Regions from separate parts of the Veillonella sp. ACP1 genome, predicted to be linked through region 2. Evidence: riboswitches for the same ligand, from Rfam matches in the RefSeq annotation. Region 2 holds a riboswitch; the other holds the start of a gene.
The links. A riboswitch is a leader RNA that binds a small molecule or an ion and turns the genes downstream of it on or off. The one in region 2 is predicted to bind cobalamin.
Positions count from the first base shown of each region.

Region 1: another riboswitch for cobalamin. It lies ahead of nikB (nickel ABC transporter permease); the one in region 2 lies ahead of HMPREF1151_RS00265 (methylmalonyl-CoA mutase family protein).

Region 1 is NZ_ALKL01000018.1:6-10,887, reverse strand. Features, by position in the region: gene dapF (diaminopimelate epimerase) at 1-513, opposite strand, end outside; gene ptsP (phosphoenolpyruvate--protein phosphotransferase) at 717-2,444, shown strand; gene HMPREF1151_RS06705 (HPr family phosphocarrier protein) at 2,558-2,818, shown strand; gene HMPREF1151_RS06700 (metal-sensing transcriptional repressor) at 2,864-3,142, opposite strand; gene HMPREF1151_RS06695 (transglycosylase domain-containing protein) at 3,345-4,145, shown strand; gene HMPREF1151_RS06690 (argininosuccinate synthase) at 4,406-5,617, shown strand; gene argH (argininosuccinate lyase) at 5,617-7,044, shown strand; gene potE (putrescine-ornithine antiporter) at 7,565-8,896, shown strand; cobalamin riboswitch at 9,198-9,385, shown strand; gene nikB (nickel ABC transporter permease) at 9,544-10,482, shown strand; partial or broken gene HMPREF1151_RS06670 (ABC transporter permease) at 10,482-10,882, shown strand, end outside.
Region 2 is NZ_ALKL01000001.1:50,887-61,768, reverse strand. Features, by position in the region: gene HMPREF1151_RS00295 (hypothetical protein) at 1-566, opposite strand, end outside; gene HMPREF1151_RS00290 (biopolymer transporter ExbD) at 628-1,032, opposite strand; gene HMPREF1151_RS00285 (MotA/TolQ/ExbB proton channel family protein) at 1,029-1,634, opposite strand; gene HMPREF1151_RS00280 (DUF3829 domain-containing protein) at 1,953-2,843, opposite strand; gene meaB (methylmalonyl Co-A mutase-associated GTPase MeaB) at 3,024-4,277, opposite strand; gene scpA (methylmalonyl-CoA mutase) at 4,270-6,459, opposite strand; gene HMPREF1151_RS00265 (methylmalonyl-CoA mutase family protein) at 6,464-8,626, opposite strand; cobalamin riboswitch at 8,909-9,085, opposite strand; gene rarD (EamA family transporter RarD) at 9,288-10,184, shown strand; gene HMPREF1151_RS00255 (DUF3829 domain-containing protein) at 10,285-10,882, opposite strand, start outside.

The DNA of each region.
Region 1 (10,882 bases), on a different contig from region 2:
CGTGATGTCGTCCACAAAAACTTCTGTGTGAGGTACACCGAGAAGAACGGAACTTACCGTTACTGTTTCCCCATTTACATCGAGGTCTACATCGATGACCTTATCCATGGTTACATTCATAGGAATGTCTTTACTATTAAAGAACGGTTTACCCATGTCTACTGTCACTTGTGTAACAATGCCGTTTTCGATGGTCAATGTTGGTTTCATGACGCCTGCTAATGTTTCGATGGTGAAAGTATCTTTTGTAATTTCACCATGTTCATAGGCATATTTGGCAAAGCAACGAATGCCATTACCACACATTTCTGCTTCGCTGCCGTCTGAGTTGATGATACGCATGCGAACATCGCATGTATTAGATGGTACAACGATTACAAGACCATCGGCGCCGATGCCTGTGCGACGGTCGCAGAGGCGGATGGCGAGGTCTGTATAATCCTTATTGGCCCCTTGTGGGTCAGAAAAGAGGATAAAATCATTGCCGAGGCCATGCATTTTTGTTAATTTCATACATACTCCTATTCGAGGTCGCACTATACATGCGACTATTCCTTACAATAGAGTAGACTTTCACTATGATACTCGTGAAAGTCTACGGTTAACTATATATAATATAACATTATAACACAGAATAGGGTCTCTCTTTATTGTTCAATGTAAAAATGTTAAAATATAATGTAATGTAGTTTATCAGTATAGAAAGAGGAGCACATATGCGAATTCAAGGGATTTCTGGATCTCGAGGCGTTGCTGTTGGCAATGTGTACAAATATATACAAGAAGAAATCGTTATACCTGATTATGAGGTAGCCGATGACCAAGTAGAGGCTGAAATTGGTAAGTTTGCTAGCGCTATGGCCGCTACCCTTAAACAATTAGATACGATTCGTCAAAAAGCATTGGTTGATATGGGGGCTGATGAGGCTGCTATTTTTGAAGCTCATATGCAAATTGCACAAGATCCATCCTTGTCTGATGGTATTAAGTCCCTTGTAGAAAATTCAAAGATGAACGTCGTAGCTGCTACGGCGCAAACGATAGAAACCTTTGCGGCTATTTTTATCGGTATGGACGACCCATATATGCGTGAACGTGGTGCGGATATTAAAGATATTGGCGATCGTTTGATGCGGAACATGCTCGGTATGAACCCACGCGGTTTATCTCATATTTCCGGTGAGGTTATCATCGTGGCTCACGATTTAGCTCCATCTGATACGGCTTCACTAGATAAAAATGTTGTAAAAGGTATCGTCACAGCTGCCGGTGGTCCTACATCTCATGCGGCTATCATGGCACGTACCTTAGAAATTCCTGCCGTTATGGGCGTTGGTGATATTGAAAGCTTTACGGACGATGTGCGTGCTGTTGTACTGGGCACTGATGGTGAAGTCATTACAGAACCATCCGATGAAGAATGGGAACGTTATACAAAAGAAGCAGCAGATTTCCAAGACGAATTGAAACGATTGAAGGACTCTGCCAATTTAGAAGCCGTTACAAAGGACGGCCATCATGTTGATTTATTCGGTAATATTGGTAAATCCAAAGATGCAGACCATGCGTTGACCATGGGCGCTCAAGGTATTGGCCTATATCGCACCGAATTCCTTTACATGGAAAACGATGAACTGCCTACAGAAGATGTACAGTTTGAACAATATAAACAAGTAGCAGAGAGCATGAAGGGCCAACCTGTCATCATTCGCACCATGGATATCGGTGGTGACAAGGAATTAAAATGTCTAGATTTACCAGAAGAAATGAATCCATTCCTCGGGTATCGTGCCATTCGTATCTCCTTGAATCGACCTGATATTTTTAAGGTTCAATTACGTGCACTCCTTCGGGCTAGTGCATTTGGTGATATTCACATCATGTATCCTATGATTGCATCTGTAGAAGAGGTTAAAGCGGCAAACGCTATGCTCGACGAATGCAAGGAAGAATTAATGGCTGAAGGTGTGGCTTTCAATAAAGATATTAAAGTAGGTATCATGATTGAGGTTCCTGCGGCTGCCGTAATTTCTCCAATTTTGGCTAAATATGTAGATTTCTTTAGCATTGGTACTAATGACCTTTGCCAATATACGTTGGCGGTAGACCGTATGAATGAGGCTATCGGCAATTTATATCAACCATTGCATCCTGGCGTATTGCGTCTCATTAAACATGTGATTGATGCGAGTCACGAACAAGGTAAATTCACTGGTATGTGCGGTGAGTTAGCTGGTGATCCAGTAGCAACTATGATTTTATTGGGCTTAGGACTTGATGAATTCTCTATGACGGCATCATCCATTCCATTGATTAAAAATATTTTGCGCTCTGTTACAAAGGCAGAATGTGAAGAATTTGCTCAAAAAGCATTAACGATGGATACAGCGGAAGAAATTACAGCTTATGCAAAATCATTGCTTGCTGAAAAAGGTTTGGCATAGGCCATAGCTTTCATAAAAACAAACTTGAATTTAATAGGGGTAAACTGATACAATACCTATATTAATAGCAAAGATATTAGGCGTTTTGTGCGCTCCGTAGAAAGAGGTAACTCATGAAAGAAGTAACAGTAGAAATTACAAACGAATCTGGTTTACATGCTCGTCCAGCGACTGCATTTACACAATTGGCTGCAAAATTCGCGTCCAAATTGACAATCGCAGCCAATGGTAAAACAGCAGATGCTAAATCCATTTTGACTGTGTTGACATTAGGTGCAACAAAAGGTACATCCGTAGTATTAACTGCTGATGGTGCAGACGAAGATGATGCATTAGCAGCACTTAGCGAGTTCTTAACAACTAACCACGATTAATACACAAAAGAGGCAATACCCTAATCATTAGGATATTGCCTCTTTTCATTTTCCCATATTGGCGAAACGCTCTACAGCAACTGTAAAGTCATTAATTGTTTTATCTACATCACCATGTTGTATACCATCGCGTACACAATGGTTGATATGTCCTTCGAGGACCACTTGGCCAACCTTATGCAACGCGGATTTGGCTGCATTGATTTGGGCTAGTACATCTTCACAAGGAATGTCTTCTTCAATCATTCGATCAATAGCTTGCACTTGACCTAAAATTTTACGCAATCGACGATGTAGATTGTCTGAATCCATACACTGTTTCATAATACTCCTCCAATTTGGGCATGCTTCATCATCTTATCTATTATACGACAATATGGTTAACAAATACAATACATAGAGGTATGCTAAAAATAGATAACTTATGATACAATACAATCAATATATATGAGTTGTATTATAGGGATGTCGTTTGTGAAAGTTTGTATACTTAAAAGTCTGCTGTAAGGCAGATATAGGTGAATCTATGTTTATATTTCGAATAGTGCGCCGATTAGTTCTTATCATTTGTATCGTGCTAGGGGCTATATATGCGTATGATACGTATCAAAGCTATCAGGGTAGCAATCGTGTCAGTAAGGCTCATACAACTGTAGAACAGACCATAGAAGAAAATGAAGACACCCTAAGTCGTTGGGACCGTGTGTATCGTGTATTTACCTTCCGTGAAAAGGTTGAAAGTGCACTACAACAACGCGTGCCAAAAGATAAATGGGTAAAATCTGAAAGCATCCCTGATAATGCGAAACGGGCTCTAGTGGCCATTGAAGATAAGCGCTATTATAAACATGGTGCTATCGATGTACTCGGTGTGACGCGTGCTTTTTATGTTAATAGCGTTGCTGGTGAAACCGTTGAGGGTGGTAGTACCATTACACAACAATTGGTAAAAAATCTATTTCTGTCGTCGAAACGGACGATGTCGCGCAAAGCGGAGGAAGCTATTCTAGCGGTAGAGATGGAACATTACTATAGTAAAGATGAAATTTTAACCATGTATTTGAATACGGTCTATTATGGACATAATTATTATGGTATAAAAGAGGCTGCCGAAGGGTACTTTGGTACCAGTCCTAGTCGGTTGACCTTAGGCCAATGTGCCATGCTGGCCGCTTTACCAAATGCACCATCCTATTTGGATCCTTATGAAAACTACAAAGGAGCAAAAGCTCGGCAAAAATTAGTTCTTGCGCAAATGGTAGATCAAGGCATGATATCTCAAGCTGAGGCAGATTATGCATATAAGCAAGATCTTGGTATAGAATAATATATCCTTTAATATGACACTACATAGAAAACAATCATGGTGCTATACGTACTCGCATCATGATTGTTTTTATTTACATATATCGTTCGTAAACGAAGTATATTATATAATTGAATAAAATTTCTGCTTGCATTTATAAATATGCAGTGATATACTAACACCTGTAGTCGATAAGACATGAAGAATTCATAATGAATTCGTAGTATAATAATAAATGGTATGAATCATACCTAGTATAATTTAGTTTATGAGGTGTTATCATGGGTAAAGCAAATAAAGTAGTACTCGCATATTCTGGTGGTTTAGACACATCCGTTATCATTCCTTGGTTAAAAGAAAACTATGGCGCTGAAGTTATCGCTGTATGCGTAGACTTAGGCCAACCTGAGGATTATGATGCAGTTGAGAAAAAAGCAATCAAATCCGGTGCATCTAAAGCGTACATCGTTGATGCTAAAGAAGATTTCGTAAAAGATTATGTATGGCCAACTGTAAAAGCAGGTGCTGTTTACGAAGGTAAATATCTATTAGGTACATCCTTTGCTAGACCTTTGATTGGCAAAATTCTTGTAGATATCGCTAAAAAAGAAGGCGCTGATGCCATCGCTCACGGTGCGACTGGTAAAGGTAATGACCAAGTTCGTTTTGAATTGGCTATTAAAGCATTAGCACCTAACATGAAAATCATCGCTCCTTGGAGAGAATGGGATTTGAAATCTAGAACAGATTGCATGGAATATGCTGCTAAACACGACATTCCAGTTGTAGCAACTAAATCACATCCATACTCCATGGACCAAAACGTATGGCATTTGTCCCATGAAGGCGGCGATCTTGAAAATCCAGCAAATGCTCCTAAAGATGATGTATATTTAGTAACACATACACCTGAACAAGCTCCTGATGAAGCTGGTTATGTAACTGTTACTTTCAAAGAAGGCGTACCTGTAGCCGTTGATGGTCAAGAAGGCACTCCTCTACAATTATTGGAAAAACTCAACGAAATCGGCGCACACTATGGCGTAGGCGTTGTAGATATCGTTGAAAATAGATTGGTTGGTATGAAATCTCGTGGCGTTTATGAAAACCCAGGTGGATCTATCATCATGTATGCTCACAGAGAACTTGAATACCTTTGCCTCGACAGAGCAACATACCACTACAAAGAACTCATTGCTAACAAATATGCTGAACTCGTATATGATGGCATGTGGTTCGCACCATTGATGAACGCATTACAAGCATTCGTTGATGAAACTCAAAAAACTGTAACCGGTGATGTAAAACTTAAATTGTACAAAGGCAATATTATCTCCGCTGGTGCAACTTCACCATATTCCTTGTACAGTGAAGATTTCGTAACATTCGAAGAAGACGATGTATACAACCAAGCTGATGCAGCAGGTTTCATCAACTTGTTCGGATTACCTCTCAAAATTAATGCTTTAATGAAAGAAAAGGCAGGTAAATAATGGCTAAATTGTGGGGCGGGCGTTTCACAAAAGGCACAGATAAAGCGGTAGAGGATTTTACATCCTCTATCGCTTTTGACGCTAGAATGTACGCCGAAGATATTGCGGGCAGTAAAGCCCATGCAACTATGCTTGCAAAACAAAATATTATCTCTCAAGAGGACTGTGATGCTATCGTAGCGGGCTTGACTAAAATCAAGGGCCAAATCGATAAAGGAGAATTTCCGTTTTCCGTTGCTCTTGAAGATATTCATATGAATATTGAAAAGCGTTTAACTGATGATATCGGTGAAGCAGGTGGTCGTCTACATACGGGCCGTAGCCGTAATGACCAATGTGCTGTTGATTTGCACATGTATGTGCGTAAAGCAGTTATCGAAATGGGCGAGCTCATCGTCGATATGCAAAAAGCGCTCATCGAAACAGCTGAAAAATACAGTGATGTTATCATGCCTGGTTATACCCATTTACAACGGGCGCAACCTGTACTCTTCGGTCATCATATGATGGCGTATTTCTCCATGTTAGAACGTGACTTTGATCGTCTATTAATGGTATTTAAACATGCAGATATCATGCCACTAGGTGCAGGTGCTTTAGCGGGATCTACCTATGGTATTGATCAAACTTATACGCAAGAATTATTGGGATTCTCTCGTATTTACGAAAACAGTATGGATGCCGTATCTGACCGCGACTATGTTGTGGAATTCTTATCCTTTGCATCCCTCGTGATGATGCATTTGAGTCGCCTCAGTGAAGAACTCATTTTGTGGTCCTCCAATGAATTTAATTTCATTGAACTTGATGATGCGCATTGCACAGGCTCTAGCATCATGCCACAAAAGAAAAATCCTGACGTATGCGAACTCGTACGTGGTAAAACAGGTCGTACCTATGGTCATTTGTTAGGCCTTTTGACAACGTTGAAAGGTTTGCCACTTACATATAATAAGGATATGCAAGAGGATAAAGAGGGTATTTTTGATGCCATTGATACAGTACACTTTGCATTGTCCATTAATGCGGCGATGATTCGCGGTATGAAGGTCAATGGGGCGCATATGAAAGCTGTCCTCGATGATGACTTCTCAAATGCCACAGATATGGCAGATTATCTTGCGAAAAAAGGCGTTCCATTCCGTGAAGCGCACGAAATCGTAGGTAATGCTGTACATCATTGCATTGAAAAAGGTTGTGTGTTACTCGACTTATCCGTTGAGGATTTCAAAGCGATTTCTCCATATTTTGATGCGGATATTCTAGATGCTATTTCTATTGAGGCTTGCGTAGCAGGTCGTAACAACTATTCTGGTACAGCTCCAGAATGTGTAGAAAGACAACGCAATAATGGTAAACAAATCATTGCTAACGAAGAAGCACAAATCGATAGCTGGAAATCCATCGTAAACTTTATACAAGAGTAAGGATTCTACCCTTAGCATCGTAGATGGTTTCATAGTTTATACTATTGGCTCCACCATTTGGTGGGGCCAATTTTTGTCTATGTTTTTAAAGGCCATACATCTACATTTTTATAGAGCTGAAATCTACAAATTTTACGTATTTTTTTGTCTATATTGAGTGGACGTGCAGTGGATAATGGTCTTGTACTACGACACTATAACTTGAATAGATAGTGATTTTTCATATATTTAATTGATTAAACTGAAAGAAAATAATACTCTCACATTCATCATACCGTTTCTAATCAAAAATAATATATAATTACTATATTTTTATTCAATTCGTGTAATATGCGGTGTCCACTAATAAAGTACTTTTCATTTACCACCTATGGTGTTATTATTAATTCGAAAAACAAATAAAAACGGTACTTTCACATTCCCGCCCATTACAGCAGGAACTGAACGTACTTAGCGGTTTAAATAGATTTAAGTGAATTATGGACGAGAAAAAATTCACCTTACGAAAGGGGATTGATACATGAAAACCACCGCTAAAAAAATGTCTGTATTCCAGCTAACCACAATGGTAGCAGCCAATATGCTAGGAGCTGGGATCATTATGTTACCAACCAATTTGGCTCAAGTTGGTACTATTTCAGTGTTATCTTGGCTCGTGACAGCTGTGGGTGCGCTTTTACTAGCGTATATTTTTGCTCAAGCGGGTATGTTCTCCCAAATTAAAGGAGGCATGGGCGGTTATGCAGAACACCGCTTCGGTAAGACTGGACATTTTATGGCGAGCTATGCTTACAGCATATCTCTCATCATTGCTAATATAGCGATTGCAGTTTCCGCAGTTGGCTATGGCTCAGAATTCTTTGGTGTTGATCTAAATGCAACGCAAACAAGTCAAGTAACAATCGTCTTGTTATGGTTTGCAGCGATTTTGAACTTTAGAGGAAATCGTTTTACAGGTCGGCTCAGCAATATTACTATTTGGGGCTGTATTGTGCCAGTATTACTGATTGGTACAATTGGCTGGTTCTGGTTTAGCCCAGATACGTATTTGGCGGCATGGAATCCAAACGACTTGCCGTTCTTTGAAGCAATTAAACAATCTATTGCTTTAACATTGTGGGGCTTCCTAGGGTTTGAATCGGCAGCAGCAAATGCAGATGCTGTAGAAAATCCAAAGAAAAACGTGCCAATTGCAACATTTGCAGGTACATTAGCAGTGGCGGTGATTTACATCTTGTCCACAAACGTTATGGCCGGTATCGTGCCTAACACAGAATTACTAAATTCTAATGCACCATTTGGTCTCACATTTGCTTACATGTTCAATGACACGATTGCAAATGTTATTATGGCGCTCATGATTATCTCTTGCTGTGGTGCTTTACTTTGCTGGCAATTTACATTGTCTCGCGTATTTAAAAATGCAGCAGAAGCAGGTTATTTCCCTAAGGTATTTGCTCGTGTAAACAGTAAGGATGCACCTGTGCGTGGCGTATTCATCTTATTAGCTATCGAAACCATTATTACAATGTTTACAGCTAATGATTCTCTACGCGATCAATTTGAAACATTGGTAAACCTTGCGGTTGTAACGAATGTATTGCCTTATATTCTCTGCATTATTGCAGTACCGACTATGATGCATATGTCTGGATTAGAAAAACGTCGTATTGAACGATTCTATATTGTTGCTGGCGCTGGTGTACTATACTGTGTATACGCAGTATATGCATGTGGCGTTGATGCCATGCTAGGTAGTGCTATTGCAGTAACTATTGGTATTTGCATTTACATGATACGCAAAGGTTGGATGGCGTATCGTGCACAACGATTCCAACAAAGTATCGATTAATTGAATATTCTCTCGTCTTATAGAGGCTGTTACTTCGGTAATAGCCTCTTTTGGTTATATGTATAGCAAAATGTTTTATATGTAAATTAAATCAGACTATAAATAGTAAAAATATACAGTTATATACAGAAAAGCAAAGAAAATGTAGCATTTGTTTCAAGAAATAGAATATAATGTATAAATTAATACAAACAAATAATAATGAAAGTTATTTTTGTGAATAATTATAATTAATTGCAGGATATACATTAGGGGGTATATGTATTGTTAGAGAATTATAAATATAGTATATTTATAATTGATAAAAGTGAATAAACTGAGTGTCGGTTCTACCGAGCGTAAAAGAGGAAAATGGGTGTAAATCCTATACTATGAAAATAGCTGTAATGAGGAGCGATATTTCGTATTAGGGTCACTGGGAAACTGGGAAGGCTGAAATATTGTGATGAGTCAAAAGTCAGAAAGCCTGCTCAATCTTGCGGGGCATCGTGCCACAGCATGGTGTTTTTCTTTAGGTTAGTCAGGTGGGCTAATCTTTTTTTATAGTTATTTCGTAGATTTTATTACACGGCATCATATTACATGTTTACTTTCTATGTTTATTCACTATTATGTGTTTTTATTTGAAAAGGGTATAGGAGGTGCCTATGGGCAAACGCTTTGCCAAGCAATTAGGACAGTTTATTGTTACCTTGTTTGGCATCACATTTTTGACATTTTGTCTCACCTATTTAGCGCCAGGGGACCCAGTTACCATGCTATTGGAAACGGCGGATACTATCGTGTCTCAAGAGACGATTGATGAAACTCGAGCACAATTGGGGTTGGATAAGCCGTTTATCGTACAGTATGCAAACTGGGTAGTCAATGCAGCACAAGGTGACTTAGGAATGAGTTACTCTGCTAAAAAACCGGTAGTAGATCGCATGCTAGAAGCATTACCTGGTACGATCGCATTAGCTGGAACTGCATTGGTATTTACGATTCTCTATGCATTACCGGCAGGTATACTGAGTGCGTATAATCGGAATAAATGGATAGACTATGTACTGAGAAGCCTTTCCTTCATAGGCGTATCTATGCCGACATTCTGGTTAGGCCTTGTATTAATCTATATTTTTGGCTTAAAGCTTGGTTTAGTTCCAATTGCTTCGTCTCGTATAACGGCGACAGGTGTTATTTTACCAGCTGTTACATTAGCGGTTGTCGTTGGCTCTAAATACATGCGTCAGGTTCGACTCGTTATTCTTGAAGAGATGCAAAAGGATTACGTCATCGGTGCCCGTGCGCGTGGCGTGAGCGAAATGAAGATTTTATTCGGTCACATTCTACCTAATGCCATATTGCCGTTGATCACAATTTTAGGTGTTCTAATCGGTTGGTTATTAGGTGGTGTAGCGGTAGTTGAAATGGTATTCTCCTGGCCTGGTCTTGGGAATATGGCCATTTACGCCATCACTATGCGTGACTATCCATTGATTGAAGGTTTTGTGTTATGGGTTGCTATTGCATATATGTGTATCAATGCTTTAGTTGATGCATCCTATGTTCTATTAGACCCTAGATTGAAAAGGGAGAGAGCATAATGAAAGAATTTATTCAGAAACATAAATTGTTCTCTTTCTACACTGCATTGATGCTTATTATCGTATTCATTGCTATTTTTGCACCATGGCTTGCGCCGGGCGATGCTTTTTCCTCAGATATGACAAAAGCATTACAAGCCCCTAGCGCACAACATTGGTTTGGTACCGATAAATTGGGCCGTGACGTATTGTCTCGTATCATTTATGGTACTCAATTATCCTTGTTCATGGGTGTATCCATTGTAGTGATTATGGTAAGCATTGGTACAGTTATCGGTGCCGTAGCAGGTTACTTTGGCGGCAAGGTTGAAATGGTTCTTATGCGCTTGGCGGATATTATGTTATCCTTCCCAGGTGTAGTACTCGCCATTGCAATCGCCGGTATCTTAGGGGGCAGTAT
Region 2 (10,882 bases):
GCTTCGCCGCGCACGGATGAAGATTGGCCTTGTTCTTTTACTTGGCGCAAATATTCCGTAGGATTAATGTCCGATTGTTCAAGCCACGCCCGTTGGCCTGGTGTTAGCAAATTAAGTGCATCTGCAAAAAAGGATAGGTCTTTGTCTGTATTATCGAGACCATTGCCTACTGCATTAGGGTCCGTCGATACGTCATTGCCTACTAATTTCTTTTGTTGTTCCTGTTTTTGATGTGTCACAACGCCCGTCTCACCGCCAGTGGCCTCAGATTCTATGGCCTTTGGAACAGCCCATTCACGTTTTGTAGCCGGTGCTGGTTGTTCTGTATCTATAGTTTTCTGTGGTTCTACGGTATTTACAGACGGTTTCGTTTCTTGTTTCTGAGCTACCGACGCAGGTGCATCTGTAGGCGGTTTTGCCTCCTCTGGTGGCGGCGTTACCGTCGGATGATCCTCGGCGTGTTCGCTTTCACCAGCATCGGCCAAATCAAAGCTAATCTCAGCTGCCTCTTGGCCTGCACCAGTGCCACTCATGCCCTTTAGTGAAAGCCCCATGCCCGTTATCATGAGAATACTGATGCACAGGGATATCAAAAACGGTCGAAAATAATGGGATTCAAACATAGAATCACTTCCGATCCGTAGCGACACTAATGTACTTAGCGCCATTTACTTTCAGCATATCGAGAAGGGCGATGACCTCGTTATAATACACGTCCTTAGACGCGCGAATAACAAAGGCCTGTCGTGGCGTGGTCCGCACGATATCCTGTACCTCTTGGGACAGATTATCCGCAGAAATTTCGCGGTTATCGATATAGAGTTTATGCGATGTGGTGAGAGTAATGATAATCGGTTCAATGGATTTAGCCGTCGAAGTCGATGTGGATGGTAAATTTAACGGGATTTGTTGCTCCGTATTCATGTATAAAGTGCCGACCATGAAGAATACCAATAGAAAAAATACGATATCAATCATAGGGATGATCATAATGGTCGGTTCTTTTTTCACTCCTAATGTACGACGTCTCATAGGTCATGTTCCTCGTTGTACGCATCGAGAATGCTGCCACATTCATGTTCTAAGGCTACGATAAAATCATTCACCTTTGCTGCACAATAACAGTGAAAGGCAAGAGCAATGATGGCCACCGTAAGACCTGTAGCAGTAGCTACCAAGGCTTCGGATACACCACCGGTGATGATAGTAGGCGCTCCAATATCTCCACCTACAACGGCAAAAGCGCGAATCATACCGAGAACGGTACCGAGCAAGCCGAGCAACGGTGCCATGGTAACGATCATGTTAAGCCACCCAAGGCCGCGTTTTAATCGTTCATCGGTATAGCCTACCAAATCTTGCAAACGGTTTTCTAAACCATTGTAATTTTTTGCACTGCGCAAAGCCTTTGCAAAGAGAGTGCCTAGATTTTGTGTATCTCGTTCTAATACGGTTGGAAGCATAATCCAACCTGGATGATTATTTAGAACAGCAGTAAATTGGCGCATGTCCTTACGGAATTTACGGTATAGAAAGAATCGTTCTATACCAATCATTAGTGTCACCACAAGGAAAATAACGAGTGGATACATAACGAAACCACCAGCTACAAATAAATGTGTAATACTACTCATACTAACCTCCAAAACCCACACCGATTTAGGCTCTTATCTAATAATTATACCACGTTTTCATACATCAAAACATATGGGGCTTACGATAGATGAGTAAAAATATACTAATTGATGCATACAATCTGACAAAGATCTTAACTAGTATAAGAAAATACAGAAAAAGGGCTACATCAATAGACATGCTATTTGATGTAGCCCTTTTTAGTACAATTTTATGTACATTTGTATGAATTTTTTATATGTACTATTTATATTGTGCACGCTATGAAGCGCAGGCTTTCATAAATGGCACAGAATCGATTCGTACATAGCTAGATATTATTTATCAAGTTTATTAATATCCAAGCGATTCATGCTGCCAATGAAGCGATTGTAAGATTCAATCATATCATTGTAATGATCAGCTGATTGGTCACCTAAGAATGTACGAACTCTACCAATCGTTGTATTTAATTGAGACTTAGCAGTGTTATATTCTGGACTCGTAACGGTGCCAGCTACATCCATAATGCCTTGTAACTCTTGGTTAGCTGCATTTACATCGATTTGTTTGCCTTCTTCAAAGCCATCTAATAAAGCCGTTAAGCGTAAATGAACTTCTTGAACAGCGGCTGCGTTTTTCTTACCAGAATCTTTAAGTTCTTTCAACTGTTCTTGTTGATTTTCTGTGTTGTGTTTGTGAACTACTGCGTCTAACTGATTATATGCTGCATAGAATTGATCATATAGTTGAACGTATTTAGGTCCTAATTGTTGTTCCTTAGCATAATTATCTGCTTGATATGAATTAGTTTGGTAGTACGTATCCAATTCACTGGCTACTGGTACAATATCCTTTAATACAGCCAATACGTTGTCTAAAGGTTCCTTCATATCATCATATGGTACGCCAGCGTCTTTAGCAGCTTGCAACTTTTGTTGTAAGGTATCAAAGTGTGGTGCCATGAAGCTTGTTAAATGTTGCCCCTCTTTTAGTTTTTGAACGGACGGATTGATAGCATATCCAAAGCGTACGGACCAACTATTAAAATCGCCAATCGCTTCGATATAGTTATTGAACACTTTAATGTCCTGTTGCGATGCCTTTTGAGCGCCTTGTTGCACCCCATTGGCAATCTTAGAAAAACTACAGCCACTCATGAATAATGGGGATGTAAGAGCAGTTACACACAATACTGCTGTTGTCAGTTTTTTTACTAATGGATTCAAAATAAATCTCTCCTTTTAAAATAACCCATGAAGTATACATCTATAACTAAATTATATACTAAATATGATTTTTACAAAAGTCATACTTATGCATTTCATGAAAAAAAGGCATAGTACCTATCATTTCCTATCGATTACAAACCGATAGCAGTATAGATACTATGCCTATATGTATAGAATTTATTTTAAGGACTTGTCAAAGACGCCTATTAATTCTTCGACGGCTTGTGATTCACTCATTTCGCCATCTAAAACTGCGGCTTCTACTTCGCCCATACGACCTTGAATGACTACATTGTTAAAGAATAGGTTGTGCAAGTGTTCGTCAATCATATCGCGTACCCAACGAAGGGATTGTTCTTGACGACGTTTGAGGAATACGCCATTGTCTTTACCTTGTTCAGTAAACTCTTGAATGACATCCCACAATTCGTCGAGGCCGTCCTTTGTAACGGCAGAACATGTGTAGGCTTGGGTTTTCCATTTTTCCGTAGCAGGACGAATGTAATGCAACATCCGATCGTAATCGCTACGAGCGATGAGAGCGCGCTTGAGGTTATCCCCATCAGCCTTGTTGACTACAATAGCATCGGCAAGTTCCATAACGCCTTTTTTGATGCCTTGCAATTCATCGCCTGCACCAGTAAGCACGATGAGCATAAAGAAGTCTACCATGGAGCGCACAGTGACTTCACTTTGCCCAACCCCAACGGTTTCGACAAGAATAATATCATATCCAGCAGCCTCGCAAAGTAGCATCGTTTCTCTACTTTTACGAGCTACACCGCCTAGTGTACCACCAGCCGGCGATGGACGAATATAGGCTTCAGGATGCTTCGTCAACGTTTCCATCCGCGTTTTATCGCCCAAAATACTGCCTTTTGTGACTTGGCTTGTAGGGTCTACAGCAAGTACGGCAACCTTGTAACCAGCTTCAATGAGCATGTTACCAAAGGCTTCAATAAATGTACTTTTACCGGCCCCAGGTACACCGGTGATACCGATGCGCAACGCCTTGCCCGTACGAGGCAATACGGCTTGCAATACTTGTTGAGCTAGTTTGAAATGGTCCTTATTATTACTTTCTACTAATGTGATAGCCCGTGAAAGTATAACGCGGTCCCCCTGCTCGATACCGCGTACATAATCAGCGACAGTTAACTTCTTTCGCCGCTGTACGGGACGTACCGACGGAGCCAGATGAGTGGAGCTAGACAAGAGGCCGTCGTGCATTTCCTTGACGCCTTTCATCACGTGACACGCAAAGGTATCATCTTTTTTCGCATCTTCTGGCACCCAGTCGGGACGGTAGGTACTACCCTCGGCGCTTGCGTTTTTTACACCTAATTCTGGCGCCTTACCTTCACCAGTGGTAAAAGTAGCGTCCTGTGCATTGCGCAATTCATCCGGAGTAGACCGTTTATTATCAGTCATTGCCTTCGTCTTGAACGTGGCTAGTCAATGTTTCTAGTAATTTTTTCGCCGCTACTGGCAAAACTGTACCAGGGCCAAAGATAGCCACTGCGCCATGTTCGCGTAGGAACTCATAGTCCTGAGCAGGGATTACGCCGCCGATGGCAACTAAAATATCTCCACGACCTCGCTTGTTGAGTTCTTCCACAAGTTGAGGTAACAATGTTTTGTGACCTGCCGCAAGAGAACTAAATCCGACGATATGAACGTCATTATCCACAGCATCCTGTGCTGTTTCTTCTGGAGTTTGGAACAAAGGTCCGATATCCACGTCAAAGCCCATATCCGCGAAGGATGTAGCAATAACTTTGGCACCGCGGTCATGACCGTCTTGGCCCATCTTCGCAATCATGATACGAGGGCGACGACCTTCGAGTTCTTCAAAGTCATCTGCCATTTGACGTACTTCTTTGATTACATCATCATCTTCATATTCACTGGAGTATACGCCAGAAATAGAGCGGATAACCGCTTTATGACGGCCACAAACCTTTTCAACAGCAAAGGAAATTTCACCCAAGGATGCACGAGCACGAGCTGCTTCAAGTGCAAGGGCAAGCAAGTTGCCTTCACCGGATTCTGTAGCATTAGTAATCGCTTCAAGGCAGGATTGAACCTTATCTTCGTCACGGTTAGCACGCAATTGTTCGAGGCGACGGATTTGCGCTTCCCGTACAGCTGTATTATCTACATCGAGGATATCCAATGGATCTTCTTTATCTAGACGGTATTTATTGATACCAACGATAGCTTCACGGCCAGAGTCGATACGAGCTTGGCGACGAGCTGCCGCCTCTTCGATACGCATCTTAGGAAGACCTGTGTCAATCGCTTTCGCCATACCGCCAAGGGATTCGATTTCTTGAATATGGCCCCAGGCACGACGGATCAATTCGTCAGTCAATGCTTCTACATAGTAGGAACCGCCCCATGGGTCGATAACCTTACATACCTTAGTTTCATCTTGGATGTAAAGTTGTGTATTACGCGCAATACGTGCAGAGAAGTCTGTAGGCAATGCGATAGCTTCATCAAGCGCATTCGTATGTAGGGATTGCGTATGGCCCAATGCGGCGCCCATCGCTTCCATACATGTACGAGCCACGTTGTTGAACGGATCTTGTTCTGTTAAGGACCAACCAGATGTTTGGCTATGTGTACGAAGAGCCATAGATTTAGGATTTTCAGAACCGAAGCTCTTAATAATCTTAGCCCACAACATACGAGCCGCACGCATTTTAGCCACTTCCATAAAGTAGTTTTTGCCAATAGCCCAGAAGAAGGACAAACGAGGTGCGAATTGGTCAACATGAAGGCCTGCATTGACACCGGTACGGATGTATTCAAGACCATCGGCCAATGTATAACCTAATTCGATATCCGCCGTTGCACCCGCTTCTTGCATATGGTAGCCAGAAATAGAGATACTGTTGAATTTAGGCATGTTTTGAGATGTATACGCAAAGATATCACCGATGATACGCATGGACGTAGCTGGAGGGTAAATATAGGTATTACGTACCATGAACTCTTTCAAGATATCATTTTGGATTGTACCGGCCATAACCTTTTTATCAACACCTTGTTCTTCACCAGCTAGGATGTAGAATGCCATAACAGGCAATACGGCGCCGTTCATTGTCATGGATACGGACATTTGGTCAAGAGGGATACCGGAGAATAGAATTTCCATATCGAGGATAGAGTCAACTGCAACGCCCGCTTTACCAACGTCGCCCACTACGCGAGGATGGTCGGAGTCATAACCACGGTGAGTAGCAAGGTCAAAGGCAATAGACAAACCTTTTTGGCCTGCTGCCAAGTTACGACGATAGAACGCATTGGATTCTTCGGCTGTAGAGAAACCAGCGTACTGACGCACTGTCCAAGGACGAGTTACGTACATTGTGGAATAAGGTCCACGCAAGAATGGAGGTACACCAGCCATATAGTCAAGGTGTGTCATCCCTTCATAATCCATCTCTGTATAGAGAGGTTTTAATTGGATTTGCTCCATTGTCGTGTTATATAAGTCTTCAAAGCTTTTTCCTGTTTCTTTTTTAAGTTCAGCAAGCCATGCATCGCGCGATGTGGCAGACTGAGATCCCAAGCCAAGAGAGGAGAAGTCTGGATTTTTAAACATGAGCTCACATCCCTTTCTTATCTTGTAACGTATTTAAAATAGCGTAGCAGTTTGCGCGAACAGAGATGAAATCATCTACACCTGCTTCACGATATACAGGCTCTAGGTCCTTAGAAGGTGCCCCTGCCAAAATAACCGTTACATTCGGCATAGTTTCTTTCAATTCTTTCGCAAGTGGTGGAACCAATTCAGGATACGTATCATCTGTAGAACAGATAACTACCACATCGGCGCCACTTTCACGAGCTGCTTTAGCCGCATCAGCCGTTGTTTCATGACCATCATTTTTGATTACTTCGAACGCCGCTACTTCAAAGAAGCCTGTGGAGAAGTCCGCACGAGGTTTATGTTGAGGAATAGGGCCCATATTAGCCAAGAATACCTTCACATTATCTTTTGTGCGTTGTTTATAATTTTCCGTACGCATACGAAGAGCTTCAAATTGTTCCGTCCAACGATGAGCCGTAATAGGTTCGATTGTTTCGGAGGAAATATCGCCCGCATCCAAAGCCTTACGGATTTGACGCATTGTCATTTTTTGCAATGCACCGAGCTCGATAAGGCCAATCAATGCACCTGGCTCTGTTGTGCTTGCTTCGAGTGTAGATTGGGCTTTTACAACCGCTTCTGAATCTGCAGTTGCCAAGTATTCTTCGAGATGAGCTACCCGTTTTTGACGCAATGTTTCTTGATTTTCAGGTTTTGGATCAAGCAATTCTTCCGTCATATTAGCGTACATGTTATTACCAACCGCTACATCCTTACGGAATGCAAGGTTTTTAAAGCGTTCATTAAGAATTGTTTTAACTTGCGCTTGAGGATAACCTTCCTTCAAGGCAGCGATAATGCCACCTTTAGACTCGATAGTTTGGAATTCATCCCAAATTTTTTCGCATAATTCCGCTGCCAATGTTTCTACATACCAAGAACCACCTACAGGATCAACTGGTTGACGCAATTCGAATTCAGTTTGTAACATAACTTGAATGTTACGGGCAATACGACGAGAGAATTCATCGGATTTGCGAATTGGTTGATCAAATGGAGAAACTTCAAGACTATTGAGACCACCTACAACACCAGAGAATGCTTGTGTTGTATTACGCAACAAGTTTACATATGGATCGTATACGGTTTTTGTGAAAGCAGATGTTCTGCCGTGTACATGAACGGCACGGTCGCTTTCACCAGCGCCGAAGGCCTCCATAATGCGAGCCCAAAGCACGCGCAACGCACGCAATTTAGCAATTTCCATGAAGAAGTTTGCACCCAAGGAGAATGTAAACATCATGCTCTTAGCAATGGTATGAATATCGATGTTGCGTTGTGCTAATTGCCGCACGTAGCAAACAGCTGTTGCCAATGCATAGGCAACCTCTTGCACATCGTTGGCACCGCCATTAGCGTATACATCACCGGATACAAGCACGGTTTTAAGCTCAGGTGCTTGATCCTTGGCCCATACAACAGTATGTGCCATTTCATCAAAAGCAGTATCTAAAGACATATGCAATGCACCGTCTTTAGCCCACACGCCGATAGGATCTGCACCAACGAGACCTTTCAAATCGGATGTTTGCTTTTTAGAAGCTTTCACAGTAGCCGACAACATACCGAGCAAAATCGCTGCAGATGCGCCAGTTTCAATGTATAAAGGATTTTCCTTAAGATTAAATCGTTCAATTAATTGGCTGCAATCGGCCATCGTATACAAGGATGTGCCGCCTACACCAACAGATGCGCCTACTTGCACATCTTGATCATGGCGTGTTGCTTCATCAAGACGAATGTTGTGAATAGTGCCACCTTTCACAATTTCGTATAAACTTGCATGATTGGCATCCTTCGGTAAGGATTCATCAACATATTGAGATACACCCCAAGAATCTTTGATATAGCCGCTTGCTTTCGTGCCACGTAGGAACTCGCCAGCGCCAGGATAAACGCCCTTTGGAATCTTTTCCTGATGCAATGCAGGTGTATAGATAGGTTGTAACGTAATACCTTCATAGGTTTTGGTGAACATTTTTTTATGGAAATCGCCACCTTTTAACGCCTTTTCAACCTCAGCCTGCCATCGTTCATACGTAGGTTTCTCAAACTCATCAAAGGATACAGGCGCCAGTAAATCGCGTTCAGTGTCCTTTGAAGTCTTTTTGTCAGACATATATGTGCCTCCTTTTCAACTTGAAACCATACAGGGGGAACAGCGCACCGTACCAGTGAGTTGCTTCGTATATGAGTTCCATAGGTGCCAAATATATATCCATCATGATGATGGATCTCCAGTCAAACTATTAAGCCTATGCCATATATGAACGACCCTCTAGCGTGGCAAATAAAAAAACGTGCCACCCGAGAGTGACACGTTAGGTTACATATTGAATGGTACACTAAAACTATTGTAAAAAGTATACCTCAATCCCCTTCCTATCGCTCGTAGGTACATAACGGTGATTATCAAATAGGCAGTTCTCCTGGCTCGGGCTCAACACCTTGCTTTCGCCTTCCCAGATTGCTCCAGTGACATGTATGAAAGCAGGCTCGTCCTTACAGTGGCGGGACCGCATCGGCTTGTACCGATTTCTCTATTAAGTCTTGCGACACCTATTCTCTATATTCGTTGTTCTAAGTCCAATATAGTGTAAAAATATGCACAAAGTCAATGAACATAACAGTTAATCATAAGTAGCAAATTTCAAGTTATAACTAACGCATATATAGAATGATAAAAATGCATAGGTGCAATTTAGAGAAATCACCTCTATAATTTGCTACTGCTATACTACCACCATGTTATAATAATTCTACTAGTGGGAGGTCGTATTATGAACGAAATAAACAAAAAGGGGCTCAGCACCACATTGCTGTGCTGTTTAATTTGGGGGTTGTTGCCCCTCTATTGGGCGCTTTTAAACCAAGTATCATCCTTTTCCGTATTATCGCACCGCATCATCTGGTCCGGATTTTGGATGTTCTTCCTCGTCATCGCCACAGGGCGCCAACAACTGCGTATGGACATACAACTTTTACGCACCCATCTTACGCAATTAGGCCTACTATTACTGGCTGCTATACTTATAAGCATCAACTGGTTCACCTACATTTGGGCCGTTACAAACCAACACGTACTCGACACGAGCCTTGGCTATTATATCAATCCATTGCTCAACGTATTGCTGGGTATCCTAATCTATAAAGAAAGATTACTTTGGCCACAAAAGCTAAGTATTGCCATCGCATTCTTAGGTGTGGCCATCATGACTGTTCAACTAGGTACATTGCCCATCGTCTCTATCATCCTAGCCGTATCCTTTAGCCTCTACGGCGCCGTTAAGAAACGACTCACCATCCATCCATTCTCGAGCATCGCCTTCGAAGCATGGCTCATCACACCGATAGCATTATGGTATTTAGCGGCTATAGACACCACCTCGTGGACCTTTATCGAAAACCTAACACCGACCGGTCTTCTCCTCATCGGTGCCGGCCTTACCACATCGATTCCGCTCATCCTCTTTTCATACGGTGCCCGCCTATTGCCACTTAACATACTCGGCTTTTTACAATACCTGTCCCCTACCATGGGCTTCTTCTTGGCCATCTTCTACTTTGGTGAAAGCTTTGGTACAGCCCAACTCATAGCCTTCGGCTGTATCTGGGTGGCACTCGTATTGTTCACCCTATCTAATCAAATGACGACACGTATTAAGATAAAAAAATAGAATACATTACAAAAAAGCTGTAGCAAATGAAATTCTCATTTAATACAGCTTTTTATGTGTTCGTTTTACACGAGTCTAACGTAAATGAACTCAGATCTTATTAATCTAATTCATTCATATTTGTCGTATTCATATTAGAAATATAATGGTTATAAGCCTCAATCATACGAGTATAGTCCTTATCTTGTTTCGAACCCATATAAGTCCGGATAGCACCAATCGTAGAGTTTACAGAGGTCTTAACAGTGTCATAGTTAGAGTTAGTAATGCCATTAGACAAATCGCCAATAGCTTGTAACTCTTGATTCATGGCATTCACATCCAGTTGTTTTTCACTATCTAACTTTTCAAGAACAGCGGTAAGTCTCAAATGAACCTCTTGTGCTGCGGCTGCGTTTTTCTTACCTGCATCGCGCAATTGTTGTAACTGTTGTTGCAATCGATCGAGGTTGATTTTATGCATCAGATTATCAAAATCTGCATAGATAGGCACAAATTGCTCATACAACTGTACATATTTTGGACCTAATTGCTGTTCCTTAGCATAGTTATCTGTGGTGTATTCTTTAGATTTATAGTATGCATCCAGTTCTTCGGCTACCGGTGTGATTTCATTCAATTTTGAAAGCAACTTATCTAGGGGCTCCTTCATTTCATCATAAGGAATACCGGCTTGCTTAGCTTCTTCTAATTCTTTT